Verrucosispora sp. NA02020: one gene and its partners. The protein of the gene in region 3 binds, or shares a complex with, the protein of the main gene of each other region. Links are inferred from orthologs where the notes say so. Each region holds a gene or a part of one and is shown on either strand. Other genes may lie near its edges. The genes, in order: secA, secG and secY.

The links.
Region 1: the proteins of secY (region 3) and secA are in contact, whole or in part, in a crystal structure (PDB 3DIN), measured with the Thermotoga maritima proteins. The link is inferred for Verrucosispora sp. NA02020 from one-to-one orthologs. Residues at the interface, in WP_004081795.1 of Thermotoga maritima: Glu108, Gly109, Glu110, Glu111, Ala236, Glu237, Arg238, Arg239, Ile240, Thr241, Ile242, Gln243, Tyr244, Ala245, Arg246, Arg247, Val248, Thr249, Gly250, Arg251, Arg252, Val253, Tyr254, Gly256, Ala257, Ser258, Thr259, Tyr260, Leu261, Pro262; in WP_004082002.1 of Thermotoga maritima: Glu261, Ala262, Arg263, Lys300, Ala301, Arg302, Thr303, Ile304, Ile305, Leu323, Tyr324, Asp325, Pro326, Val329, Ser330, Tyr333, Ile336, Lys340, Phe345, Val349, Glu363, Phe364, Tyr374, Ser375, Gly376, Gly377, Glu393, Ile395, Thr482, Ser483.
Region 2: secY (region 3) and secG share a complex: the UniProt entries of both Escherichia coli proteins name them as parts of the sec protein translocase complex. The link is inferred for Verrucosispora sp. NA02020 from one-to-one orthologs.

What each region holds. Positions count from the first base shown.
Region 1 is NZ_CP054923.1:1,358,314-1,367,883, reverse strand. The notes cover bases 2,625-6,134. They hold secA (preprotein translocase subunit SecA), read right to left. Parts: upstream 5,744-6,134; coding sequence 2,825-5,743; downstream 2,625-2,824. Other genes in these bases: HUT12_RS05895 (GNAT family N-acetyltransferase), read left to right, coding at 5,914-6,134; HUT12_RS05905 (Rv3235 family protein), read left to right, coding at 2,625-2,688. Also shown: HUT12_RS05920 (hypothetical protein), read left to right, coding at 1-940; HUT12_RS05915 (hypothetical protein), read right to left, coding at 942-1,460; HUT12_RS05910 (helix-turn-helix domain-containing protein), read left to right, coding at 1,663-1,890; more of HUT12_RS05905, read left to right, coding at 2,026-2,624; more of HUT12_RS05895, read left to right, coding at 6,135-7,062; HUT12_RS05890 (GNAT family N-acetyltransferase), read left to right, coding at 7,059-8,168; ribosome-associated translation inhibitor RaiA, read right to left, coding at 8,235-8,864; HUT12_RS05880 (ComF family protein), read right to left, coding at 9,115-9,570. UniProt on the Escherichia coli protein: Required for protein export, interacts with the SecYEG preprotein conducting channel.
Region 2 is NZ_CP054923.1:5,208,311-5,217,174, forward strand. What follows is about bases 3,252-6,055. They hold secG (preprotein translocase subunit SecG), read right to left. Parts: upstream 4,882-6,055; coding sequence 4,621-4,881; downstream 3,252-4,620. Other genes in these bases: pgl (6-phosphogluconolactonase), read left to right, coding at 3,275-4,039; HUT12_RS22715 (RNA polymerase-binding protein RbpA), read right to left, coding at 4,140-4,484; tpiA (triose-phosphate isomerase), read right to left, coding at 4,977-5,768; pgk (phosphoglycerate kinase), read right to left, coding at 5,772-6,055. In the rest of the region: HUT12_RS22695 (glucose-6-phosphate isomerase), read left to right, coding at 1-614; zwf (glucose-6-phosphate dehydrogenase), read left to right, coding at 652-2,166; HUT12_RS22705 (glucose-6-phosphate dehydrogenase assembly protein OpcA), read left to right, coding at 2,198-3,214; more of pgk, read right to left, coding at 6,056-6,980; gap (type I glyceraldehyde-3-phosphate dehydrogenase), read right to left, coding at 6,977-7,981; DNA-binding protein WhiA, read right to left, coding at 8,315-8,864. UniProt on the Escherichia coli protein: Subunit of the protein translocation channel SecYEG. Overexpression of some hybrid proteins has been thought to jam the protein secretion apparatus resulting in cell death; while this may be true it also results in FtsH-mediated degradation of SecY.
Region 3 is NZ_CP054923.1:6,359,764-6,368,806, reverse strand. The notes cover bases 5,174-8,156. They hold secY (preprotein translocase subunit SecY), read left to right. Parts: upstream 5,174-5,993; coding sequence 5,994-7,319; downstream 7,320-8,156. Other genes in these bases: map (type I methionyl aminopeptidase), read left to right, coding at 8,063-8,156; HUT12_RS28340 (adenylate kinase), read left to right, coding at 7,320-7,973; rplO (50S ribosomal protein L15), read left to right, coding at 5,318-5,761; rpmD (50S ribosomal protein L30), read left to right, coding at 5,174-5,318. Also shown: rpsC (30S ribosomal protein S3), read left to right, coding at 1-560; rplP (50S ribosomal protein L16), read left to right, coding at 564-989; rpmC (50S ribosomal protein L29), read left to right, coding at 989-1,225; rpsQ (30S ribosomal protein S17), read left to right, coding at 1,222-1,500; rplN (50S ribosomal protein L14), read left to right, coding at 1,597-1,965; rplX (50S ribosomal protein L24), read left to right, coding at 1,962-2,282; rplE (50S ribosomal protein L5), read left to right, coding at 2,282-2,851; HUT12_RS28380 (type Z 30S ribosomal protein S14), read left to right, coding at 2,853-3,038; rpsH (30S ribosomal protein S8), read left to right, coding at 3,135-3,542; rplF (50S ribosomal protein L6), read left to right, coding at 3,559-4,101; rplR (50S ribosomal protein L18), read left to right, coding at 4,110-4,487; rpsE (30S ribosomal protein S5), read left to right, coding at 4,522-5,136; more of rpmD, read left to right, coding at 5,136-5,173; more of map, read left to right, coding at 8,157-8,914. UniProt on the Escherichia coli protein: The central subunit of the protein translocation channel SecYEG. Consists of two halves formed by TMs 1-5 and 6-10.

The DNA of each region.
Region 1 (9,570 bases), 5.0 Mb from region 3 along the record:
TGCCCCGGTGCTGGCGCTGCTGGCGATGGGCTGGCTGGCCGCGATGCTCTGGTCCACCCGGGAGGCGATCAGTTCGGCCACCGCCGGGGTCACCGCGGTCAGCCTGTCGGCGTTCGCGCTGCCCGGGGTGATCTCGGCCGCCCTGGTCGCCGGTGCCGCGGTCGGGCTGGCGGCCGGCGAGCCGGTGACCCGCCACCGGGACCGGGCGACCCTGCGGTTCGCGGTGGCGGTCGGCGCCGGCCTGCTGGTCGGGCTCGCCGCCGCTCTCGTGATCGACCTGACCTACGTCGGCAACAGCACCACCCGCACGATCGCGAGCACCACGGCCGCCGCAGCGGTCATCGGCGGCGCGCTGGCGGGTGCGCGCAACGGTGCCGTCGTCGGCGCGGTGGCCTCCGCCACGCTGGGCACGCTGCTGTTCGTGGTGGCCTTCAGCCCGGCCCGGGACCCGCTGTTCAACCTCTTCGGCGCGGGCGACAGCCAGCAGTCGCTGATCGACGCCGCCGCCTGGGTGTCCCGTACGGAATCGCTGCTGGCCGGGCTGATCGCCGGCGCCCTGGCCTTCGGCTATCTCGCCTGGGCCCGGCGGCGGGCCACTCGGCTCGACCGGGCGGTCACCGGGCCGCGCTGGCCGGCGTACCTCGTCGCCGGGGCCGGTCCGGGGCTTCTGCTACTGCTCGCCGAGGTGATCATCCGCATCGGCGGCCGCTCGCTGATCGACCTGGCCGCCGCGCTCAGCGAGGCGGACGCGGTGGCGCAGACCTCGCTGGGCACCTCCCGGGTGGACAACGGCATCTGGGTGCTGTTCGTCGGCGCGCTGACCGCGCTGGTCGCGTTCGGCCGCACGCTCGGCCCGGCCCCCGACGACGAGCCGGAGAGCGGCACCGAGGCCACCGCCGCCGATGGTGCGAGCACCGCCGGTCGCCGAGATCCCCGCTGACTCAGCTCTTCTCGGAGGCCGCGCGCAAGAGCACTTCCAACTCGCTCGGGTCGTACCACTCAAGTTCGTGGTCCTCGGCGCTGTCGACGGTGAACTGCGCGTCCGGGTCGCCGGCCAACGCCTCCGCCACCACCTGCGCGGCGGCGGCCACGTCCGTGGCGGCGTCCGCGCCGTCCACGTGGATGGCCGCCACCGCGGCGGCCGGCACCGCGCCACCCAGCTCGACCACGCTCGACCCGAGCTCGCCGTCGCCCCGCCCGACCGCCCGCGCGGGCAGATCCACCGAGACCACGACCCGGCGACGCGGAGCGGCGGGGTCGTGCCGGATCAGTTGCAGGGCGTCCTGGGCGGCCCGGGTGAAGGCGACGTACTCCAACTCCTCCTCGTCGCCCTCGGCGTACCACTCGCGCAACATCGGCGTCACCGCATGCGCCTGCGCCGCCCCGAGGCCGTCCTCGGAGAGCCTGGCCAGCATCGGTACGGTCGCCGGCACGTAGACCCGCACTAGCTCGTCGGTCACCGGTGGTCTCCCCGCTCTCGTGAACCGGCCTCCGCCGGTCTCGCCGTACGCCCAGACCGTCATACACCCGTACCCGCTCTGGTGGAAGTTCCGCGCCGGTCGGGCGTGTCCGGGTCGTCGGCCGACGCGCGGCGCAGTGGCTGGGCTGGACCAGGTAGACAATGGCAAACTGAGGCAAACGACGCCAACCCGGGGAGTCTCCGTGGAGCCGAGGTTCCTGCTCCTGTCCGACGTGGCCACCGAGCTGAACGTGTCGGACTCGCAGGTCTACCACATGGTACGCAGCGGCGAGCTACCCGCGATCAAGATCGGCGGTCGGGGCCAGTGGCGGGTGGAGCGTGCCCGGCTGGAGGAGTACATCCAGCACAAGTACGCGGAGACCGCCGAGTGGGTCCGAGGCAATCCGCTCGCCGATCGCGACCCGGAGTAGCCACCCGATCCCGCCGCGCCATTGACCGACCCTGATCCATGGCCGAAGATGGAAGCTGTCGAAGGCAAACGAAGGCAAACGCAACCAACGACCGCTGACATCCACCGCTGACATCCCGAGGCGAGGCGCAGTGCGATGACCGACCTCCGGCGACCCGGGCCGCCCCGCCCTCCCGTGCGGCTGCGACCCGCCCCCGCGTTCGACCCGCCGTTCCTGGACGAGGACGCCACCGGCTGGCCCGTCCCGGTGCACGGCCAGCTCGCCCTCGACCTCTTCGCCGGGGCCGGGCCGTGGCCCGTCCGGCGTGAGCCCGACCGGCCGCCCACCCGACGTCCGGTCCTCGGCGCGATTCCCCTGGTCGACGAAGCCGGGCCGCACACCCGCCCGGCACCGTCCGGGCCGGGGGCTGACCGGTCCCGACGACTGCCGCCCGACGCCCTGGTCACGGCCACTCCGGCGGCCACCCGGGTGGCGCACCGTTTCGTGGCGACCTGCCTGGAGGTGTTCAACGGCTTCCGGCCGCCGGTGCAGTTGCGGCGCCACCTCGACCCGGCCCGCACCGCCCACCTGCTGCCCGAGTTGGCCAGGGCCGCCGCCCGAGGCGCCCCGGCCACGCCCCGCCGCCGGTCCACCCGCCCCGGTCTCCGGCTGCGTCGACTGCGTGTCTGCGAGCCGCGTCCGGCCGCCATCGAGGTCGCCGTGGTGCTCACCGGGGCCGCCGGCCGCACCTGGGCGATGGCGCTCCGCCTGGAACACCGACGCGGCACCTGGCTCTGCACCGACCTCCGCGTCCTCTGAGCGCCCCCGGGGCCGCCCGAGGCCGTCCCCGGCGCGCAGGGTCCCCGGCGCGGACGCGACGGAGCCGTGGTCACCAGGACCACGGCTCCGTCGAGAACCCGTCGCGGCGGGGCCGGTAGGCCCGCCGGGTGCGGCGTCAGTCCGCCGAGCCGCCACCGGGGGCGCCGTGGCAGCGCTTGTACTTGCGACCCGAGCCGCAGGGGCACGGCGCGTTACGGGACGGCCCGTTGCTGGCACTCACCTGCCCGGTGGGCGCCGACTGGCGGGCCGTGCTGCCGGCCACGCCCGCGCCGCGACCGGTGGACACGCGCTGTGGTGCCGAGGGAGCCGTCCGACCCGGTGCCGCCGGTTCCGAGCCACCGATGCCGAGGGCGGGGGCACGCTGGTCGTCGCGTTGCACGGCGACCGCACCGGACCCGGCTTCCCCGTCGATGGTCGGCGCGGAATACTGCAGGCCCTGCTGCTGCGGTGCCCGACCCAGGCCCTTGGCCCGCACCTCCACCGGCTTGTCCAGCAGCTGGACCTCCTCGGCCTCCGGCTCCGGCTCGTTGACCTGGACGTCCAGGTTGTAGAGGAAGCCGACCGTCTCCTCCTTGATGCCTTCCATCATGGTGGTGAACATCGCGAAGCCCTCGCGCTGGTACTCCACCACCGGGTCGCGCTGGGCGTAGGCGCGCAGCGAGATGCCCTCCTGGAGGTAGTCCATCTCGTAGAGGTGCTCACGCCACTTGCGGTCGATGACCTGGAGCAGCACCATCCGTTCGAGCTGCCGGGTGCCCTCGGCGCCGAGCTGCTCCTCACGCCGGTCGTAGGCGGCGTTCGCGTCGTCCTTGAACTGCGCGACCAGGAAGTCGGCGTCGATGCTGGCGCGCGAGCCGCCGGCCTCCTCCTCGACGTCCTCGATGGTGATGCCGACCGGGTAGAGCTGCTTGAGGTTGGTCCAGAGCTGCTCCAGGTCCCAGTCCTCGGCGTACCCGTCGGAGGTGGCCCCCCGCACGTACTCCTCGACCACGTTGTTGATCATGTTGCGGACCTGGTCGGAGAGGTCCTCACCGTTGAGCACGCGCAGCCGCTCGGCGTAGATCACCTGGCGCTGCTTGTTCATGACCTCGTCGTACTTGAGGACGTTCTTACGGATCTCGGCGTTCTGGCCCTCGATCTGCGCCTGCGCGCCCTTGATCTGGCGGGTGACCATCTTCGACTCGATGGGCACGTCCTCCGGGATGTTGAAGCGCTCCATCACCGCCTCGACCGCACCGGAGCGGAACCGCTTCATCAGGTCGTCCTGGAGGGACAGGTAGAACCGCGACTCACCCGGGTCGCCCTGCCGGCCGGAGCGACCACGCAACTGGTTGTCGATCCGCCGGGACTCGTGTCGCTCGGTGCCGAGCACGTAGAGCCCGCCGGCCGTGGCGACCTCCTCGGCCTCGGCGTCACAGGCCTGCTTCCACTTCGGCATGACCTCTTCGAGCGCCTTGTCGTACTCCTCGGCGTTCTCCTGCGGGTCGAGGCCGCGCTGACGCAGCTCGCTCGCGGCGAGGAACTCGGGGTTGCCGCCGAGCAGGATGTCGGTGCCTCGACCGGCCATGTTGGTGGCGACCGTGACCGCGCCCTTGCGACCGGCCTGGGCGACGATCTCCGCCTCGCGGGCGTGGAACTTCGCGTTCAGCACCGAGTGCGGAATGCCCCGGCGGCGCAGCAGCTGGGACAGGATCTCGGAGTTCTCCACCGAGACGGTGCCGACCAGCACCGGCTGACCGGCCTGGTGCCGCTCCGCGATGTCCTCGATGACCGCGTTGAACTTGGCCTGCTCGGTCTTGTAGATGACGTCCGCGCGGTCGTCCCGGACCATCGGCCGGTGCGTCGGGATGGTCACCACGCCGACCTTGTAGACCTTGTTGAACTCGCCCGCCTCGGTCTGGGCCGTACCGGTCATGCCGGAGAGCTTGTCGTAGAGGCGGAAGTAGTTCTGGAGGGTGATGGTGGCCAGGGTCTGGTTCTCCTGCTTGATCTCCACCCCCTCCTTGGCCTCGATCGCCTGGTGCATGCCCTCGTTGTAACGACGACCGTGCAGGATGCGGCCGGTGAACTCGTCGACGATCAGGACCTCGCCGTCGCTGACGATGTAGTCCTTGTCGCGCTTGTAGAGCTCCTTTGCCTTGATGGCGTTGTTCAGGTAGCCGACCAGCGGGGTGTTCACCGACTCGTAGAGGTTGTCGATGCCGAGCCGGTCTTCGACCTTGGCCACACCGCGCTCGGTGACCGCGATGGTGCGCTTGGAGAAGTCGACCTCGTAGTCGCCCTCGCCGTCCTTGCCGGCCTGCAGGCGGGCCACCACGGCGGCGAACTCGCCGTACCAGCGGGCGGAGTGCTCGGCCGGGCCGGAGATGATCAGCGGGGTCCGGGCCTCGTCGATGAGGATCGAGTCGACCTCGTCGACCACGGCGAAGTTGTGGCCGCGCTGGACCAGCTCGTCCCTCGACCACGCCATGTTGTCGCGCAGGTAGTCGAAGCCGAACTCGTTGTTCGTGCCGTAGGTGATGTCGCACTCGTAGGCCGCACGGTGCTCGGCGGCCGGACGGTTCGGCAGCACCACGCCGACGCTGAGGCCGAGGAACTCGTGCACCCGGCCCATCCAGGCGGCGTCACGCTGGGCCAGGTAGTCGTTCACCGTGACCACGTGCACGCCCTCGCCGGACAGCGCGTTGAGATAGACCGGCATCACCGAGGTCAGGGTCTTGCCCTCACCGGTCTTCATCTCGGCGATGTTGCCGAAGTGCAGCGCGGCACCACCCATCACCTGCACGTCGTACGGCCGCTGGCCGAGCACGCGCGCCGCCGCCTCCCGGCAGACCGCGAAGGCCTCGGGCAGCAGGTCGTCCAGGGTCTGCCCCTCCGCGAGGCGCTCCCTGAACTGCTCGGTCATGCCGCTCAGCTCTTCGTCGGTGAGGTTGACGTAGTCGTCCTCGATCGAGTTGACGGCGGCGGCGATCGCCTTGAGGCGACGCACCATGCGCCCCTCGCCCGCGCGGAGGACCTTTTCCAGAATCGACACGGATCAACGCTCCCCTAGACAGTCTCGAACCATCGTAGGCGTTCCCACGGGCCGATGGTCACTGGTGGCGGTGGTCGGCCGCCGTGAAACCGACATAACGCACCGACGGACCGCCCGACCCTCGGTCATCCGGTTACGCCGTGGGCGAACGATCCGGCACGATGTCTCGGATGGAGCCCGTGGAGATCGCCGAGGACGGAGTACTGCTGCGCCCGTGGCAACCCGAGGACGCCGCCGACGTCCACCGCGCCTGCCAGGATCCGGACATTCAGCGCTGGACCACCGTACCCCGCCCGTACCGACCGGTGGACGCCCAGCGGTTCGTCGCCGAGATCGCCCCGGCGGCCTGGACGGCCGGCACCGGAGCACCCTTCGCGGTCTGCGACGCCATCACCGGCACACTGCTCGGCTCCTGCGGGCTCGTCTCGATCGACCGTGGTACGGGCGAGGTCGGCTACTGGACCGCCCCCTGGGCCCGCCGACGCGGCGTGGCGGTACGTGCCACCCGGGCGGTGGCCCGCTGGGCCTTCGACGCGGTGCCCCTGCGCCGCCTGATCTGGCAGGCGGAACTGGGCAACCACGCCTCCCGGTTGGTCGCGCTACGGGCCGGTTTCCGCATCGACGGTCGGCTGCGGCTGGCCGATCCGGCACCCGGGGGCCGACCGGAGGGCTGGATCGGCTCGCTCTCGCCCGACGAGATCCCGGCGCCGGGTGAGGTGGGTCCGGCCGGGCCGGGCACCCTGCCGGCCCGACGGGCGGCGGTCTTCGGCCGGCCACCGCCCGTCCTCTTCGCCACCAGCGGCGACCACGAGCTGCGGCTGCGGGCCATGGAGGAGGACGACCTCGACGCGATCGAGGCCACCTGCCGCGATCCGGAGACCCGGCGCTGGACCAGTCTCCCGACGGACTACCGGCGGCGGGACGCCGAGTCGTTCCTGGAGTACTGCCGTCAGGCGTGGGCCGGGGGCACCGCCGCCGGCTACGCGATCGCCGACCGGCAGGACCGCTACGTCGGCACGATCGACCTGCGGCTCTCCCCCACCGATCCGCTGCTGGCCGACGTCGGCTTCATGACCGCGCCGCACGCCCGTGGCCGGGGTCACCAGACCGCGGCGCTGGCCGCGCTCTGCGCCTGGGGCTTCGCCGTGCTCGGCCTGGCCCGCGTGGAGTGGCGGGCCACCGTCGGCAACGTCGCCTCGCGACGGGTCGCCGAGAAGGTCGGTTTCGCCGTCGAGGGCACCGCCCGGCGGGCCCTCGCCCATCGCGGCACCCGGGTCGACGCCTGGGTCGGCGGCCTGATCGCGGAGGACCTGGCATGACGCCGGCAAGCATCGAGACGGCGGACGTCCGGCTGCGCCCGTTCCGACCGGACGACGTCCCCGACATCGTCGCGGGGTGCGCCGACCCGCTGGTCCAGCGCTACCTCGACGGGCTGCCCCGTCCGTACACCGAGGCCGACGGCCGCTGGTGGGTGGCCGAGGGCGCCCCGGCCGCCTTCGCCGCCGGAGGCGCCGCGTACGCCGTCGCGGACCCCGGCGACGACCGGCTGCTCGGCACGGTCGGGCTGAGTCATGCGGTGCCGCAGCGCGCCCAGGCCGAGATCGGCTACTGGGTGGCGCCGTGGGCGCGCGGCCGGGGTGTCGCCACCGCCGCCACCCGGGCCCTGGCGCAACGGGCCTTCGCCACCGGAACCGCCCGGCTGGAGCTGGTCACCCACGTCGAGAACACGGCCAGCCAGCGGGTCGCGCTGGCCGCCGGCTTCCAACCCGAGGGGGTACGCCGCAGCGGCGGTCCGGTGCGCGGCGGTGGCCGCCGGGACCTGACCGTCTGGGTACGCCTCGCCGACGACCCGCCCGGACCGTCCCCGCGTCCGCTGCCGGACCTGCCCGACGGCCGGCTCACCGACGGGGTGGTCGTGCTGCGCCCGCTCGGTCCCGACGACGCGGACGACATGTTCCGTCTGCACTCCGCGCCGGAGGTGGTGGCCAGCATGGTGCCGCCCGAGCGGCCCACGCGGGACGACGTCGACCGCCGGTGCGCCGGGGCACAGAGTCAGTGGCTGGTCGGCCGGTCCGCCGCCGTGGTCCTGCGGGACGCCGCCAGCGACGCGTTCGTCGGCGGCTGCTCGCTGATCCACGAGGCACCCGCGAGCCAGGCCATGATCGGTTACAGCCTGCTGCCGGAGTGGTACGGGCGCGGGTACGCCACCCGGGCCGTCCGGCTGCTCACCCGGTGGGGGTTCGACCGCGTCGGGCTGGCCCGGCTCTGGGCGGGCACGCTTTCGGAGAACCTCGCCTCGCAGCGGGTCCTGCAGAAGGCCGGCTTCCGGCGCGAGGGGCTGCTGCGCGGGCGGCTGCCCGCCTCGGAGGGCACCCGGGCCGACTCCACGGTGTACGGGCTGCTCCGCACCGACCCGGCGGACTGACCGCTCGGGAGGGCCGGTCGCGCCGCCCCCGGATCGGGCGCTCCCGATCCGGGGGCGGCGGGCCGCTCAGATGTCCAGCGAGATGATGCCGTAGTCGTAGGCGTGCCGTCGGTAGACCACACTCGGCCGGCCGGACTCCTTGTCCTGGAACAGGTAGAAGTCGTGGCCGACCAGTTCCATCTGGAAGAGGGCGTCGTCGACGGTCATCGGCTCGGCGGGGTGGACCTTCTCCCGGGCGATGTGCCAGGGCTGTTCCGCCTCGTGTTCCTCCTCCGGCCGCTCGGCCACGGCGGTGGCGGTGCCGGACTCCGCAGGCGCGGCGAGCGCGGGCAGGTCGGTCACCGGCAGGCCGGCGGTGGCGGCGGCGACCGAGATCGGTGTGTGCCGCCCACGGTGTACGCGACGCCGGTCGGCCGCACGACGCAGCCGGGCGTCGAGCTTGGCGATGGCCGCGTCGAGCGCACTGTAGAAGTCGTCGGTGCAGGCCTCCGCCCGGATTACCGGGCCCCGGGAGTAGCAGGTGATCTCCACCCGCTGGCAGTGATCGGCCTGGCGCGGATTGCGCTCGTGGAACAGCTCCACATCGACACGAATAAGTTTGTGGTCGTAGCGTTCGATCTTCGCGAGTTTGTCTGCGACATGTACCCGGTAGTGATCCGGCACTTCGACGTTACGGCCCTTGACCACGATGTCCACGTGACCTCCCTCGATCGGATGGTCTTCGATCCGAGAAACCCGGTCGCGCGTGGCGGGGACGACCCCAGTCGGCGTCGACCGGTCAATACGGCTACGCCTCCTCTCACCGCCGGGGGTGGGTGGAATCGCCTTCCTACCCCCGACAGGCAAACGCTAACTCCTGTTCGCCCGGCCGTCACCCCCCGTCGCCAAGACCACCGGGTGATTTCCACAGCTCATACACGAAGGGGTGAAACGGAAACACAATCGGTTACGGTTGGCGCCTTCGCGCGGTCGCCGCGAGCACTGTCGCCACCGAGGGCGACCATCCGTGCGCGGTCAGCACCCGGCTGATCGCCGCCAGGGTGGCCCCGGTGGTGACGATGTCGTCGAGCAGCACCACCCGCGTCCCGTCCGGCACCGCCCCGAGGCCGGGGCGCATCCGGAACGCCGCCGCCGCGGCCTCGGCCCGACCGGCGCTGTCCAGCGTGACCGAGTCCGGACGCGGCATGGCGCGCAGCGCCCGACCGACCCGCACCGGCCAGCCCGCCGCGCGGAGCCGGTGGGCACAGTGGCGGGTCAACCGGCCGAGGTGGTCGCCGTACCGGGCCCGGGCCGCCGCCGGGGTGTCCGGCACCGGCACCAGCAGCACCGGGCCGACCGGGCCGACCGCCGCGGCCACGACCTCGGCGAGCAGGGCGCCGAGCGGGCGGGCCAGGCCGTGGCG
Region 2 (8,864 bases), 1.1 Mb from region 3 along the record:
CCCTCGGCGCGCACTTCCTGGCCTGGGAGTACGCCGCTGCCGTCGCCGCCACCGTGCTCGGTGTCGACCCGGCCGACCGGCCCGACGCCGCCGAGTCCGCCCGGCACACCGAGGCGGCCCTGGCCGACCCGACGCCGACGCCGTCGTCCACCACCGACGCGATCCAGGTGTACGCCCCGACCGGCACCCCGGACGACCTGTCCGACGCCCTGCGCCACCTGCTCGCCGGTCTCGGCGACCACGGCTACCTGGCGGTCACCGCCTTCCTCGACCCGCACGCCGAGGCCGCCGCCGCACGGCTGCGCCCGCTGCTGGCCGCACTGACCCGACGACCGGTGACCTTCGGTTGGGGACCCCGTTACCTGCAGTCCACCGGGCAATACCACAAGGGCGGCCCGCAGGCGGGTAGCTTTCTTCAGATAACCGGTACGGTCACAGTTGATCTGCCGGTACCCGGCAAGCCGTACACCTTCGGGGAACGACAGGCGGCGCAGGCCGCCGGCGACCGGCGCGCCCTGGCCGGTCGTGGACGCCCGCTACTGCACCTGCACCTGACCGAGCGGTCGGCGGGCCTGACCCGGTTGATCGACGCGGTCGGGTCGCTGCGGGCATGACGATGGACGACGTGGACGAGCGGAGCGAGGAGGCGGCGTGAACCCGCTGCGCGACCCGCAGGACCGGCGGCTGCCGCGGATCCCGGAGCCCTGCGCTCTGGTGATCTTCGGAGTCACCGGTGACCTGGCCCAGAAGAAGCTGCTGCCCGCGGTCTACGACCTCGCCAACCGGGGGCTGCTGCCGCCCGGTTTCGTGGTCGTCGGCTTCGCCCGGCGGGACTGGCGCGACGGCGACTTCGCCTCGCTGGCCCGCGAGGCGGCCAAGGCACACTCCCGCACCCCGTGGCGGGAGGAGGTCTGGTCCCGGCTGGAGCACAACATCAAGTTCGTCGGCGGCTCGTTCGACGACGACACCGCGTTCGACAACCTCGCCTCCTGCCTGGAGGGGCTGCGCGACAGCCACGGCATCCACGGCAACGCGGCGTTCTACTTCTCCATCCCCCCGGCGGCCTTCCCGGTGGTGCTCAAGCAACTCGCCCGCACCGGCATGGCCGACAACGAGAAGTGCGGCGGCTGGCGGCGGGTCGTGGTGGAGAAGCCGTTCGGGCACGACCTGCCCTCGGCCAAGGCGCTCAACGACCTGGTCGACGACGTGTTCACCCGCAAGGACGTCTTCCGCATCGACCACTACCTGGGCAAGGAGACGGTCCAGAACATCCTCGCGCTGCGGTTCGCGAACAGCCTCTTCGAGCCACTGTGGAACTCGCAGTACGTCGACTCGGTGCAGATCACCATGGCCGAGGACGTCGGCATCGGCTCCCGGGCCGGCTTCTACGACTCCGTCGGCACCGCCCGCGACGTGCTGCAGAACCACCTGCTGCAACTGCTCGCCCTGGTCGCGATGGAGGAGCCGACCAGCTTCGACGCCGACGAGATCCGGGCCGAGAAGCTCAAGGTGCTCAAGGCGATCACCCTGCCGCACGACGTCGCCGACGGCACCGTACGCGGGCAGTACCTGCCCGGCTGGGTCGGCGGCCAGCGGGCCAAGGGATACCTGGAGGAGGACGGCGTCCCGCAGACGTCGACCACCGAGACGTACGTCGCGGTGCGGCTGGGCATCCAGAACCGCCGCTGGGCCGAGGTGCCGTTCTACATCCGGGCCGGCAAGCGGCTGCCCCGACGGGTCACCGAGGTCGCGGTGATGTTCAAGCGGGCCCCGCACCTGCCGTTCACCGCGGCCGACATGGAGATGCTCGGCAACAACCAGCTCGTCATCCGGGTCCAACCGGACGAGGGCGTGGTGCTCAAGTTCGGCTCCAAGGTGCCGGGGACCACCATGGAGGTCCGCGACATCGCGATGGACTTCCAGTACGGCGAGGCGTTCACCGAGTCCAGCCCGGAGGCGTACGAGCGTCTGGTCCTGGACGTGCTGATCGGCGACCGCACGCTCTTCCCGGACGCCGCCGAGGTGGAACAGAGCTGGGCCGTGGTGGACCCGCTGGTGGCCGCCTGGGAGGGCAGCAAGCCCGAGCCGTACCGGTCCGGTGAGTGGGGTCCCCGGGCCTCCGACGAGATGCTGGCCCGCGAAGGCCGCGCCTGGCGGCGGGCGTGACCGGGCACCGCGAGCGAACCTGGAGGCTCCGTTGATCGGATTGTGGGACACCACCGGCAACGAGGTGGTGAAGGCGCTCGCCGCCGAACGACGCAGTGCCGGTGGCGTGGCCAGCGGCATGGCCCTGACCCTGATCGTGGTGGTGGACGAGAAGCGGGTCCGCGAGGCCGAGGCGGCGGCCACCATCGCCGCCGCCGCGCACCCGTGCCGGCTGCTCGTGGTGGTCCGCTCCGACGTCGACCGGGACCGCAACCGCCTCGACGCGGAGATCGTCGTCGGTGGCCGGTTGGGCCCGTGCGAGGCCGTGGTGATGCGGATGTACGGCCGCCTCGCGCTGCACGCCGAGTCCGTCGTGATGCCGCTGCTGGTGCCGGACGTACCGGTGGTCACCTGGTGGCACGGCGAGCCGCCGGACGAGATCGCCACCGACTTCCTCGGTGTGGTCGCCGACCGGCGGATCACCGACTCCGCCCAGGCCGCCGACCCGATCGAGGCGCTGCGGCTGCGGGCGCGCGACTACGCCCCCGGCGACACCGACCTCGCCTGGACCCGGATCACCCCGTGGCGCACCCTGGTCGCCGGTGCCTTCGACACCACCGAGGCGCAGCTCACCGAGGCGGCGGTGGTCGCACCGCCGACCGACCCGACGGCCGCGCTGATGCGGGGCTGGCTCCGCAGCCGACTCGGCATCAAGCCGCGCTGGGAGCGGACCAAGGAGTTCCCCCGAATGCGCGAGGTGCAGCTGCGCTGCGCCAACGGCGACGAGCTGACGCTGACCCGGGACGACAGCATGGCCGTCTTCCGGCGGACCGGCCAGGAGGACCGGGTGCTGCCGCTGGTGCGTCGGCCGCTCGGCGACGAACTGGCCGAGGAGTTGCGCCGGCTCGGCTCCGACCAGGTGTACGCCGAGGCGCTCGGCGCCTTCGCCGGGCTGACCAACCTGGACCGGCGCTCCGGTCAACGCGTGCACGTCTGGAAGGACCCGAGCACCGCACGGCGGGCCGAGGCGGGCGTCACCGCGCACAGCTCCACCAGCACCGATTCCTGACCGTCCGGCCCGGATACCCCACCACGACACCGACCGCCGGTGCGGTCGCGGAAGGACAGCATGACTGAGGCGAGTGTCGCCGTACACGCCGACGCGGATCTGCTGGCGCAGGCCGTCGCGGCACGGTTGGTGGTGAAGCTGCTCGACGCGCAGGCCGAACGGGGCCAGGCGGCGGTGGTGCTCACCGGCGGGCGGATCGCGGCGGCGGTCTACCGGGCGGTCGGCGCCCTGCCGGCCAAGGACGCGGTGGACTGGTCCCGGGTGGACTTCTGGTGGGGCGACGAACGGTTCCTGCCGGCCGGCGACCCGGACCGCAACGAGACGCAGGCCCGCGCGGCCCTCCTCGACGCGCTGCCTCTCGACCCGGACCGGATCCACCCGATGCCGTCGTCGGACGCGGGCGCCGACCCGGAGGAGGCCGCCGCCCGCTACGCGGCCGAGCTGGCCCGGGCTGCCCGGCCCGGCACCGCCGCCCTGCCCCACTTCGACGTGCTGATGCTCGGCGTGGGCGAGGACGGGCACGTCGCCTCGGTCTTCCCCGAGCACCCGGTGCACTACGAGAGCCGTCCGGTCAGCGCGGTGCGGGGCAGCCCCAAGCCGCCGCCGGTGCGGACCACCCTGACCCTGCCGACCATCAACACCGCCGAAGAGGTGTGGCTGGTGGCCGGTGGCTCCGACAAGGCCCAGGCGGTCGGCATGGCGCTGGCCGGTGCCGGGCCGGTGCAGGTGCCGGCGGCCGGTGTCCAGGGCACCAGCCGCACCCTCTGGCTGCTGGACCGCGCCGCCGCCGCCGATCTCCCCGCGCGCTTCCGCAGCCTGCGCTGACGCGTGCAAGGAAGGGTCCCCTGCTAACGCCTCGTGCATAGCAGGGGACCCTTCCTCACACTTTCAGCGCGAGCCCCATGCCTGCGGCAGGCAGCGGGATTCAGCGGGCGCCGCGTCGGCGACGCAGCGCCGCGAGGGCCTCGGCGAGGATCGCCTCCCCCTCCGCCTCGGTACGCCGCTCCTTCACGTACGCCAGGTGGCTCTTGTAGGGCTCGGCGCGTACCCGGCCGGGCGGGTCGTGGGCGTCCGTCCCCGCCGGCAACCCGCAGCGCGGGCAGTCCCAGGTCGGCGGCGCCTGCACCTCGGCCACGAGACGGATGTCGGTGCGGTGCCCGTTACGGCACCAGTAGCTCACCGACCGGCACGGGACCGGCTGATGGCGTTCGGAATGGCGTGGGGGCGCGGACCCGACCCGGGCGCCCCGGATGACATGGCCGTTCGACACGGCGCTCGCTCCTGTCGTCGGAGGGGACCGCCGTCGAGGGGTGGACGGCGGGCGACGCGGTGCAGCGGGTGTAACGGACTGCGCGCGGCCCGTCGAGTGACGGACCGCGCGCAGATTGTACGACTGGAGAGGCGGCTCAGACCCCCGTGCCGACTTCGAGCCGGAGCCAGAGCCCGAGCCCGACGATGCAGGCGAACCAGACGATGCCCACCAGGACGGTGTAGCGATCGAGGTTCTTCTCCGCCACCGACGACCCGGCCAGGCTGGAACTGACCCCACCGCCGAACATGCTGGACATCCCACCGCCCTTGCCCCGGTGCAGCAGAATCAGCAGGACGAGCAGAACGCTCGTGATGACCAGCAACACGATCAACGTGTAGGCGAACCAGATCGGCATGGCGGGGGTCAGTCCTCTCGTTACGATCCTCGCCCGGACAGGTCGGGCACGGCGGCACCGACCGGCGGACGGGCGGAGTCAAGGATAGCGAGCGATCAGCCGGTGATGTGCTCCGGGAACCGGCAGATCTTCGCGAACTCCTCGGCGTCCAGGCTGGCGCCACCCACCAGGGCACCGTCCACGTCCGGCTGCGCCATGATCGCGGCCACGTTCGACGACTTCACCGAGCCGCCGTAGAGGACCCTGACCTGGTCCGCGGTGGCCTGGTCGAAGGTCTCGGCGAGCCGGGACCGCACCGCGCCGCACACCTCCTGGGCATCCTCGGGGGTCGCCGTCTTGCCGGTGCCGATCGCCCAGACCGGCTCGTACGCGACGACGACCTTGGTGACCTGCTCGGCGGTGAGCCCCTTCAGGGCCGCGTCGAGCTGGTCGGCGCAGTGCGCCACGTGCCCGCCCTGCTCGCGGACGTCCAATCCCTCCCCCACGCAGAGGATCGGGGTGAGCCCGTTGGCCAGCGCGGCCTGCACCTTGGCGTTGACCAGCGCGTCGTCCTCGTCGTGGTAGGCACGCCGCTCGGAGTGCCCGATCGCCACGTAGGTGCAGCCCAGCTTCGCCAGCATCGACCCGGCGATCTCACCGGTGTACGCGCCGGAGGCGTGCGCCGAGAGATCCTGCGCGCCGTAGCCGATGAGCAGCTTGTCGCCCTCCACCACGGTCTGCACCGTGCGCAGGTCGGTGAAGGGCGGCAGGACCACCGTCTCCACGTCGGTCAGCTGCTTCTCATTGAGGCTGGCCGCCAGCTTCTGCACCAGCAGGTTCGCCTCAAGGTGGTTGAGGTTCATCTTCCAGTTGCCGGCCATCAGCGGCCGGCGGGGAGCACTTGCCATCAGTCAGTTCTCCAGGGCCGCGATGCCGGGGAGGGTCTTGCCCTCCAGGTACTCCAGGGAGGCGCCGCCGCCGGTGGAGATGTGGCCGAAGGACTTCTCGTCCAGGCCGAGCGACCGCACCGCCGCCGCCGAGTCACCGCCACCGACCACGCTGAACGCCTCGGACTCGGCGATCGCCTCGGCGACCCCCCGGGTGCCGCCCGCGAACGCGGCCATCTCGAACACGCCCATCGGGCCGTTCCAGAAGATCGTCCGGGCACCGGTACGCAGCGCCGCGGCGAAGCCGGCCACGGTCTCCGGACCGATGTCGAGCCCGACCCGGTGGCTGGGGATGCCGTCGGCCGGCACCACGTCGTGCGCGGCGTCCGGGGCGAAGGCGTCCGCGGCCACCACGTCGACCGGGAGCATGATCTTGCCCTCGCCGCGCTCCAGCAGGTTGCGGCAGGTGTCGACCATGTCCTTCTCGAGCAGCGAGGTACCCACCTCGTGACCCTGCGCCTTGAGGAACGTGAAGCACATGCCGCCACCGATGAGCAGCCGGTCCACGGTCGGCAGCAGCGCCTCGATCACGGCGAGCTTGTCGGAGACCTTGGAACCGCCCAGCACCACCACGTACGGCCGCTCCGGCGACCCGGTGAGCGTGGAGAGCACCTCCACCTCGCGCAGCACCAGGCGACCCGCGACGTGCGGCAGCCGCGCCGGTACGTCGTACACGCTGGCGTGCTTGCGGTGCACCGCACCGAAGGCGTCGTCGACGTACGCGTCGCCCAACGCGGCGAGCTGGTCGGCGAAGGCACCGCGCTCGGCGTCGTCCTTGCTGGTCTCACCCTTGTTGAAGCGCAGGTTCTCCAGCAGCGCGACCTCGCCGTCGGCGAGCGCCGCCACGGTGGCCTGGGCCGACTCGCCGACCGTGTCGGCGGCGAAGTGCACCGGCGCGCCGAGCAGCTCACCGAGCCGGCCGGCGACCGGGGTGAGGCTGAACTGCGGGTCCGGTGCGCCCTTCGGCCGACCCAGGTGCGAGCAGACGACCACCTTCGCGCCGGCGGAGACCAGCGCGCCCAGCGTCGGCAGCACCGCCCGGATCCGACCGTCGTCGGTGATCTCACCGGTCTGCTTGTCGAGCGGGACGTTCAGGTCGGCGCGCACCAGCACGCGCCGACCCGACACCCCCTCGGCGAGCAGGTCGTCGAGGTTGCGGATGGTCGCACTCACAGCGACTTGCCGACCAGCTTGACCAGGTCGACCAGACGGTTCGAGTAGCCCCACTCGTTGTCGTACCAGCCGACGACCTTGACCTGGTTGCCGATCACCTTGGTCAGCGGCGCGTCGAAGATGCAGGACGCCGGGTCGGTGACGATGTCGGCCGACACGATCGGGTCCTCGTTGTAGACCAGGATGCCCTTGAGCGGACCCTCGGCAGCGGCCTTCAGCGCGGCGTTGACCTCGTCCACCGTGGTCTCCCGACCGACGGTCACGGTGAGGTCGGTGGCCGAGCCGGTGGGGATCGGCACCCGCAGCGCGTACCCGTCCAGCTTGCCCTTGAGCTCCGGCAGCACCAGGCCGATCGCCTTCGCGGCGCCGGTCGAGGTCGGCACGATGTTCAGCGCGGCGGCCCGGGCCCGACGCAGGTCGGAGTGGGGCGCGTCCTGCAGGTTCTGGTCCTGGGTGTACGCGTGGATCGTGGTCATCAGACCCTGCTCGATGCCGAACGTGTCGTGCAGCACCTTCGCCATCGGCGCGAGGCAGTTCGTGGTGCAGGAGGCGTTCGAGATGATGGTGTGCTTGGCCGGGTCGTACTGGTCCTGGTTGACACCCATCACCACGGTGACGTCTTCGTTCTTGGCCGGCGCCGAGATGATGACCTTCTTGGCCCCACCGTCGACGTGCGCCTTCGCCTTGGTGGCGTCGGTGAAGAAGCCGGTCGACTCGATGACGACGTCGACGTTCAGGTCGCCCCACGGCAGCGCGGCCGGGTCACGCTCGGCGTACGCCTTGATGGTCTTGCCGCCGACGGTGATCTCGTCGGCGGTGGCCTTGACCTCGTGCGGGAGGCGACCCAGAATGCTGTCGTACTTGAGCAGGTGAGCGAGCGTCGCGTTGTCGGTCAGGTCGTTGACGGCCACGACCTCGACGTCAGCGCCGGACGCCAGCACTGCCCGGAAGAAGTTACGGCCGATCCGGCCGAAGCCGTTGATGCCAACCCGGATGGTCACAGGTCCCATCTCCTCGCGTTCTGGTTCGCCGGCGTGGAGACCCTCGGCCGGCGAAGTGATGTGCGCCGACCGTTGGAGCCGGCCGTTGACGGTTCATCTCGGCCACCCCGCCGCGGTCCGAGGGACCTGACCGCCCCGAGGCGGTGGGTTCGGCGGGGAGCGCCGGTGCCGGCCCCCTTGCCGTACGCAGCGACCATATCCGAGCGCGGCGAGCCGTGCCGCGCCGGGTGGTTGCCCTCACCCGCACCGCCGGACGCCGTACCGCCTCGACGACGCGCGGCGACGAGGGCGCGCCTCGCCGGCCCGCCCGCGCCGGGACGACCCACCGTCCTATCAGACCACGAGCATGTCGGGCGTGACGGCCGCTTCGGTATCCGGGATGCCCAGGTCACGGGCCCGCTTGTCGGCCAGCGCCAGCAGCCGGCGGATCCGCCCGGCGATGGCGTCCTTGGTCAACGGCGGGTCGGCCAACGCGCCCAACTCCTCCAGCGACGCCTGCCGGTGCTCCAACCGCAGCCGACCGGCCGACGTCAGGTGCTCGGGCGCATCCTCGGCGAGGATCTCCAGGGCCCGGGTCACCCGGGCCGCCGCCGCCACCGCAGCCCGCGCCGAGCGCCGCAGGTTGGCGTCGTCGAAGTTGGCCAGCCGGTTGGCGGTGGCCCGCACCTCGCGGCGGACCCGACGCTCCTCCCAGGCCAGCACACTGGAGTGGGCACCGACCCGGGTCAGCAGCGCGGCGATCGCGTCACCGTCCTTGACCACCACCCGGTCGACGCCGCGTACCTCCCGCTGTTTGGCGGTGATGCCGATCCGGCGGGCGGCGCCGACCAGCGCCAACGCCGACTCCGGCCCCGGACAGGTGATCTCCAGGGCGCTGGAGCGG
Region 3 (9,043 bases):
AGCTCAACATCATCGAGGTGAAGAACCCCGAGTCGGACGCGCAGCTGGTCGCCCAGGGCGTCGCCGAGCAGCTCTCCAGCCGGGTCAGCTTCCGCCGCGCGATGCGCAAGGCGATGCAGTCGGCGATGAAGAACCCGATGTGCAAGGGCATCCGGGTGCAGGTTTCGGGTCGCCTCGGCGGCGCCGAGATGAGCCGCACGGAGTTCTACCGCGAGGGTCGGGTTCCGCTGCACACGCTGCGGGCCAACATCGAGTACGGCTTCTTCGAGGCCCGTACCACCTTCGGCCGCATCGGCGTGAAGGTCTGGATCTACAAGGGCGACGCGGTGCCGGGTCGGGAGACCCCGACCGAGGCTCCGTCGCGCCCGCGCCGGGAGCGCGGTGACCGCCCCGAGCGGCCGCGTCGTGGTCGGTCCGGTTCGTCCGGCACGACCTCCGGTGGCACCGAGGCCGGCCGCGCTGCCGCGACGACCGTCGCGCAGCAGGCCGAGACGCCGAGTGGCGAGCCGGTGGACGCGTCCGCCGTCGCCGCCGCGGCAGAAACGCAGCAGGAGGGCTGACAGATGCTGATGCCGCGCAAGCCCCCGAAGGGCTTCCGCAAGCCGCACCACCCGGACCGCAGCGGCGCGTCCAAGGGCGGCAACCGGGTGGTGTTCGGCGAGTTCGGGATCCAGGCTCTTGAGCCGGCGTACGTGACCAACCGGCAGATCGAGTCGGCGCGTATCGCGATGACCCGCCACATCAAGCGTGGCGGCAAGGTCTGGATCACCATCTTCCCGGACCAGGCCCTCACCAAGAAGCCGGCCGAAACCCGGATGGGTTCCGGTAAGGGCTCGCCGGAGTGGTGGGTCGCCAACGTCAAGCCGGGGCGGGTCCTCTTCGAGATGTCCTTCCCCAACGAGCAGATCGCGCGAGAGGCGATGCGTCGCGCGATCCACAAGCTCCCGATGAAGTGCCGCATTGTTACGCGCGAAGTGGGTGAATCCTGATGGCAGCGGGCGTTAAGGCCTCCGAGCTGCGTGAGCTCTCCGAGGAGGAGCTGGTCACGAAGCTGCGCGAGGCCAAGGCGGAGCTGTTCAACCTCCGCGTGCAGGCCGCAACCGGTCAGCTGGACAACAACCGGCGGCTGCAGGTCATCCGTCGGGAGATCGCCCGGATCTACACGATCATGCGTGAGCGCGAGCTGGGGCTCTCGGCCGCGCCGACTGAGGTGACTGCTTCATGAGCGAGAACACGACCGCCACCCAGCAGCGTGGCCGCCGGAAGGTCCGCGAGGGCCTCGTGGTCAGCGACAAGATGGACAAGACCGTCGTGGTCGAGGTCGAGGACCGGGTCAAGCACGCGCTGTACGGCAAGATCATGCGCCGTACCAGCAAGCTGAAGGTCCACGACGAGCAGAACTCCGCCGGCATCGGCGACCGCGTCCTGATCATGGAGACCCGGCCGCTCTCCGCCACCAAGCGGTGGCGGCTCGTGGAGATCCTCGAGAAGGCCAAGTAGCGAAGGCTCGAGCTCGGCCGAGATCGGTCGGGCGCAGGTTCCGCCAGGCTCCGGCCGCCCCGGCGGCCGGAGAACCGGCAGACATAGGAGATAGACGTGATTCAGCAGGAGTCGCGACTGCGCGTCGCCGACAACACGGGTGCCCGGGAGATCCTGTGCATCCGGGTTCTCGGTGGCTCCGGTCGGCGCTACGCGAGCATCGGCGACGTCATCGTGGCGACCGTCAAGGACGCGATCCCGGGTGCCGGTGTCAAGAAGGGCGACGTGGTCAAGGCTGTCGTCGTCCGTACCGCCAAGGAGCGGCGACGCCCGGACGGGTCGTACATCCGCTTCGACGAGAACGCCGCCGTCATCATCAAGGACGGTGGGGACCCGCGCGGTACCCGTATCTTCGGCCCGGTCGGTCGTGAGCTGCGGGACAAGCGGTTCATGAAGATCATTTCTCTCGCGCCGGAGGTGTTGTGACCGTGAAGGTCAAGAAGGGCGACACGGTCGTCGTCATCGCCGGCAAGGACAAGGGTGCCAAGGGCAAGGTCATCGCGGCCTACCCGCGGCAGGACAAGGTCCTGGTCGAGGGCGTGAACCGGGTCAAGAAGCACACCCGCATCAGCACCACTCAGCGTGGCGCCAAGACCGGTGGCATCGTCACCCAGGAGGCCCCGATCCACGTCTCGAACGTGATGGTCGTGGACTCCGACGGCAAGCCGACCCGCGTCGGTTACCGGATCGACGACAACGGCCAGAAGGTCCGCATCGCGCGTAGCACCGGTAAGGACCTGTGATGACCACGGCTACCGAAACCAAGACCATGCCGCGCCTCAAGGAGCGGTACCGCAACGAGATCGTGGCCCAGCTGCGCGAGCAGCACGAGTACGGCAACCCGATGCAGGTGCCGCGGCTGGTCAAGATCGTCGTGAACATGGGCGTCGGCGAGGCCGCTCGGGACGCCAAGCTCATCGACGGCGCGGTCCGCGACCTGGCCACCATCACCGGCCAGAAGCCGCAGGTCCGGCGGGCGACGAAGTCCATCGCGCAGTTCAAGCTCCGCGAGGGCATGCCGATCGGCGCGAAGGTGACCCTGCGCGGCGACCGGATGTGGGAGTTCCTGGACCGGCTGCTCTCCATCGCGCTGCCGCGTATCCGTGACTTCCGCGGCCTGGACGGGCGCAAGCTCGACGGGCACGGCAACTACACGTTCGGTCTGACCGAGCAGTCGGTGTTCCACGAGATCGACCAGGACAAGATCGATCGCCAGCGGGGCATGGACATCACGGTGGTGACCACCGCCACGACCGACGACGAGGGCCGGGCGCTGCTGAAGTTCCTGGGCTTCCCGTTCAAGGAGAACTGAGATGGCCAAGAAGGCGCTGATCCTCAAGGCGGCCGCGAAGCCGAAGTTCTCGGTTCGCGCCTACACCCGCTGCCAGCGGTGCGGGCGTCCCAAGGCGGTCTACCGCAAGTTCGGGCTCTGCCGGGTGTGCATCCGGGAGATGGCCCACCGCGGTGAGCTGCCCGGCGTGTCCAAGGCTTCCTGGTAATAGCCCGGCGCGCTTCGGCGCATCAGCTGGACTGTCTCTTCGCCGTAGGCCTGCGCGAGTCGCGGGAACCCCGGCGAGAAAGGTTGACGAGTTTTCATGACGATGACCGACCCCATCGCAGACATGCTCACGCGTCTGCGTAACGCCAACCAGGCGTACCACGACCGGGTGACGATGCCCTACTCGAAGATCAAGGCGAACATCGCCGAGGTCCTCAAGTCCGAGGGTTACATCGCCACCTGGGCGGTCGAGGAGCCCGAAGAGGGTGCCGTCGGCAAGCGACTGGTCGTCGAGCTGAAGTACGGCCAGAACCGGGAGCGGAGCCTGGCCGGTATCAAGCGCGTCTCCAAGCCCGGTCTCCGGGTGTACGCCAAGTCGGACGGGCTCCCGCGGGTGCTCGGTGGACTGGGCGTGGCGATCATTTCGACGTCCCAGGGGCTGCTTACCGACCGGCAGGCCCGCAAGCGGAGCGTTGGCGGGGAAGTCCTCGCCTTCGTCTGGTAACGGGAGACAGGTAGAAATGTCGCGAATTGGACGTAAGTCGATCCCGGTGCCCTCCGGCGTCGACGTGACGATCGACGGCCAGACCGTCAAGGTCAAGGGCCCCAAGGGCGAGCTGTCGCACACCCTGGCCACGCCGATCACGATCGAGCGGGCCGAGGACGGGCAGTTGAGCGTCAACCGCCCGAACGACGAGCGCAAGGCCAAGGAACTGCACGGCCTGAGCCGTACCCTGGTCGCCAACATGATCGTCGGGGTCACCGAGGGCTACCGCAAGAGCCTGGAGATCGCCGGTACCGGTTACCGGGTCACCGCCAAGGGCAAGGACCTGGAGTTCGCGCTCGGGTTCTCGCACCCGGTGCAGGTGCAGGCGCCCGAGGGCATCACCTTCACGGTGGAGCGGCCGACGCTGTTCCACGTGGCCGGTATCGACAAGCAGCTCGTCGGTGAGGTCGCCGCCAACATCCGGAAGATCCGCCCGCCGGAGCCCTACAAGGGCAAGGGCGTGAAGTACCAGGGCGAGGTCATCCGTCGCAAGGCTGGAAAGGCAGGTAAGAAGTGAGCGCCACGCTGCTCAAGCGCCGCCGCGGCGTCGCCGCCAAGCGTGCCGTCGGGCGTGCGCGTCGGCACTTCCGCGTCCGCAAGAACGTCAGTGGCACCGCCGAGCGTCCGCGCCTGGTGGTCACCCGTTCGCTGCGGCACATCGTGGCCCAGATCGTGGACGACACCAAGGGGCACACCCTGGCGTCGGCCTCGACGCTGGACGCCTCGGTGCGCGGCACCGAGGGCGACAAGAGCGCCCTCGCCGGCAAGGTCGGTGCCCTGCTCGCCGAGCGGGCCAAGGCCGCCGGCGTCTCCAAGGTCGTCTTCGACCGCGGTGGCAACCGGTACGCGGGGCGGGTCGCCGCGCTTGCCGACGCCGCCCGCGAAGCCGGGCTCGAGTTCTGACAATCCCCGTCACGAGAGAGAAGAGAGGCTGCTGATGCCAGGTCAACAGCGCCGTGGCGGCGGGTCCGGTGGCAACGAGGGTGGTCGCCGCGACAACCGCCGTGAGGGCGGCCGCGGAAACGCGCCCGCCGAGAAGACCCCGCACCTCGAGCGGGTCGTCGCGATCAACCGCGTCGCCAAGGTCGTGAAGGGTGGTCGTCGCTTCAGCTTCACCGCCCTCGTGATCGTCGGCGACGGCGACGGCACCGTGGGCGTGGGCTATGGAAAGGCCAAGGAGGTGCCCGCGGCGATCGCCAAGGGTGTCGAGGAGGCCAAGAAGCACTTCTTCAAGGTGCCGCGGATCGGTTCCTCGATCCCGCACCCGATCACGGGCGAGGACGCCGCCGGTGTGGTGCTGCTCAAGCCGGCCTCGGCCGGTACGGGTGTCATCGCCGGTGGTCCGGTCCGTGCCGTGCTGGAGTGCGCGGGCATCCACGACGTGCTCTCCAAGAGCCTCGGATCGTCGAACCCGATCAACATCGTGCACGCCACCGTGGCGGCCCTGAAGGGGCTGGAGTCCCCGGAGGCTGTCGCGGCGCGTCGAGGCCTGCCGGTGGAGGACGTCGCTCCGGCCGCCATGCTGGCCTCGCGGGCGGAGGTGGCTTCCTGATGGCACGTCTCAAGGTCACCCAGCTCCGGTCCGACATCGGGACCAAGCACAACCAGCGTGAGTCGCTGCGGTCGCTCGGTCTCAAGCGGATCAACGACGTGGTGGTCAAGGAGGACCGGCCCGAGATTCGCGGGATGATCTTCAAGGTGAGCCACCTCGTGAAGGTCGAGGAGGTCGAGTAATGACGATCAAGGTCCATCACCTGCGCCCGGCGCCGGGAGCCAAGACCGCCAAGACCCGTGTGGGTCGCGGTGAGGGCTCCAAGGGCAAGACCGCCGGTCGGGGTACCAAGGGTTCGAAGGCCCGGAAGAACATCCCGGCGGCGTTCGAGGGTGGGCAGATGCCCATCCACATGCGCCTGCCGAAGCTGAAGGGCTTCAAGAACAAGTTCAAGGTGGTCTTCCAGGTGGTCAACCTGGACCGCCTGGCCGAACTGTTCCCCAACGGCGGTCAGGTCGGCCCGGCCGAGCTGGTCGAGGCGGGCGCGGTCCGCAAGGGTCACCCGGTCAAGGTTCTCGGCACCGGGGACCTCGGCAACGTGTCGCTCCAGGTCACGGCGCATGCGTTCAGTGCGTCGGCCAAGGAGAAGATCGCTGCCGCCGGTGGTTCGGTCACCGAGCTGTAAGCAGCACGAACGATGGCGCCCGCCAGTTGATCCCAGCTGGCGGGCGCCATGGTCTCCACAGGGCCTGTGCGCCCGGTAATATCGGATTCGGTTTATGTAGCCGGGCACATCTGCCCGGACGGGGATCGGGCTGTTAGAGTCCCTTCCCAGCCATGGATATCGGGCACCTGCCCGGCACCCACCCCAAACCGCCAGGGACGACCGGCGGCCCGCCTCGCGCAGGAGGAAGAAGTTGCTGTCCGCCTTTCTCAGTGCGTTCCGTACGCCTGACCTGCGCAAGAAGCTGCTGTTCACAGTAGGCATCATCGCGATCTACCGGCTCGGCGCGACGCTGCCCAGCCCAGGCGTGTCATACGGCAACGTCCAGCAGTGCCTCGACACCATCGACGGCTCGACCGGGGTTCTGAACCTGCTCGACCTCTTCTCCGGTGGCGCACTGCTCCAGCTCTCGGTCTTCGCGCTGGGCATCATGCCCTACATCACCGCGTCGATCATCCTGCAGCTGCTGACGGTGGTGATCCCGCGGCTCGAGCAGCTCCGTAAGGAGGGCCAGGCCGGTCAGGCGAAGATCACCCAGTACACCCGGTACCTGACACTGGGCCTGGGCGTCCTGCAGGCGTCCGCGTTCGTCGCGCTGGCCCGCTCCGGACAGCTCTTCAACAACCAGTGCGACCAGTTCCCGATCATCCCTGAGGGCACCGGCATCCCGGACTGGCTGACGCTGTCCATGCTGGTGATGACGATGACCGCCGGTACCGGCGTGGTCATGTGGCTGGGCGAGCTGATCACCGACCGCGGCGTCGGCAACGGCATGTCGGTGCTGATCTTCACCTCGATCGCCGCCCGCCTCCCCAGCGAGGGCTGGCGCATCAAGGAGAGCCAGGGCTGGGCCAAGTTCTTCCTCGTCATCGCCCTGGTCCTGGTGGTCATCACCGCGGTCACGTTCATCGAGCAGGCCCAGCGCCGGATCCCGGTGCAGTACGCCAAGCGGATGATCGGCCGGCGGATGTACGGCGGCACGTCGACCTACATCCCGCTGAAGGTCAACCAGGCGGGTGTCATCCCGGTCATCTTCGGTTCGTCGCTGCTCTACCTGCCCCAGTTGGCGCTGCAGTTCTTCGACCAGAACGACCCGGGTCAGACGCAGGCGTGGATCCAGAACAACCTGGTCGACCCGACCAGCCCGATCTACATCGCGGTCTACTTCCTGCTGATCATCTTCTTCACGTACTTCTACGTCTCGATCACGTTCAACCCGACCGAGGTCGCGGACAACATGAAGAAGTACGGCGGCTTCGTGCCGGGCATCCGCCCCGGCAAGCCGACCGCCGACTACCTGGACTTCATCCTCAGCCGGATCACGCTGCCGGGGGCGCTGTACCTCGCGATCATCTCGATCCTGCCGAACTTCTTCTTCATCTGGCTGGACCGGCAGCAGTACCTCAACTTCCCGTTCGGCGGTACCGCTGTGCTGATCATGGTCGGTGTGGCTCTCGAAACCAGCAAGCAGATCGAGAGCCAACTGATGCAGCGGAACTACGAAGGGTTCCTGCGGTAGATGAGACTGGTTCTGGTTGGCCCGCCCGGCGCGGGTAAGGGAACGCAGGCGGAGTTCATCGCTGCGCACGTCTCCGTGCCGAAGATCTCGACCGGTGACATCTTCCGTGCCAACGTGTCGCAGGGCACCCCGCTCGGGGTCGAGGCCAAGCGCTACATGGACGCCGGCAAGTTGGTCCCGGACGAGGTCACCATCAACATGGTGCGGGACCGGCTCGCCGAGCCGGACGCCTCCGAGGGCTTCCTGCTCGACGGGTTCCCGCGGACCACTCCGCAGGCCGCCGCGCTGGACAAGCTCCTCGCCGACCTCGGCACCGCGCTGGACGTCGTACTGGAGCTGGTGGTCGACGACGACGAGGTGATCCGGCGGCTCTCCGGCCGGCGCACCTGCCGGGGCTGCGGCAAGATCTGGCACGTCGAGTTCGACCCGACCAGTCGGGACGGCATCTGCGACCGCTGCGGTGCCGAGCTGTTCCAGCGCGACGACGACAAGCCGGAGACCATCGCCGCCCGCCTGCGCGAGTACGCGGAGAAGACCGCGCCGCTGGTGGACTACTACGGCGCCCAGGGCAAGCTGGTCGGGATCGACGCCACCGGGCCGGTGGAGGACGTCACGGTCCGCGCGATCGACGCCCTGCGGTCCTACGGCGGCTGAGCTCGGCGTCATCGCCGGCCGGATAGAGTGCGAACAGCGGGGTACGCCCGGCGTGCCCCGCTGGTTCGGCAACGAAAGGTAGCGCCCCGATGCGTCGTCCCCAGCTGGACATCCAGCTGAAGACCCCCGAGCAGATCGAGAAGATGCGTGCCGCCGGGCTGGTGGTCGCCGAGGCGTTACGCCGGATGCGCGAGGCGGTGGCCCCCGGGGTCAGCACCGCCGACCTGGACGCGATCGCCGAGTCGACCATCCGCGAGGCCGGCGCGACTCCGTCGTTCAAGGGTTACCACGGCTTCCCGGCGTCGATCTGCTCCTCGGTCAACGAGCAGATCGTGCACGCGATCCCGTCGCCGGACCAGGTCCTCGCCGAGGGCGACCTGATCTCGATCGACTGCGGTGCGGTGCTCGATGGCTGGCACGGCGACGCGGCCATCACCGTCGGGGTGGGCGAGGTCGACCCGGCCCTGCTGCGGATGGCGACGGTGGCCGAGGACGCGATGTGGGCCGGTATCGCCGCCGCCGCCCGGGGTGCGGCCAGCGGCAAGGGCCGGCTGACCGACATCTCCCACGCGGTGGAGAACGCGGTGCGCAAGGGCGGCCGGTACGGCATCGTCGACGGCTACGGCGGCCACGGCATCGGCACCGAGATGCACCAGGACCCGCACGTGCTCAACCACGGGCGGCCGGGCAAGGGGCCGCGGCTGGTGCAGGGCATGGCGCTGGCCATCGAGCCCATGATCACGATGGGGTCGCCGCGTACCGCCGAACTGGCCGACGGCTGGACCGTGGTCACCCGCGACGGGTCGCGTGCGGCACACGTCGAGCACACCATGGCTCTGTTGCCGGACGGGGTCTGGGTGCTGACCGCCCAGGACGGCGGTCGAGCCCGCCTCGGTGAGCTGGTCACCGCCCGCCAGCCCGCCGCCTCGTCGGCCGGCTGAGTCGCCGAATCCCGGCATCCGGCCGACCGGCCGTTCGCATCCCAGGCGCTCGGCGCGGAGCCGTCGTGGCGGCGGCTCGGCAGCATCCGGCCACGAGGCATGTGACGTTCGACACGAGCGGCTCGTCGC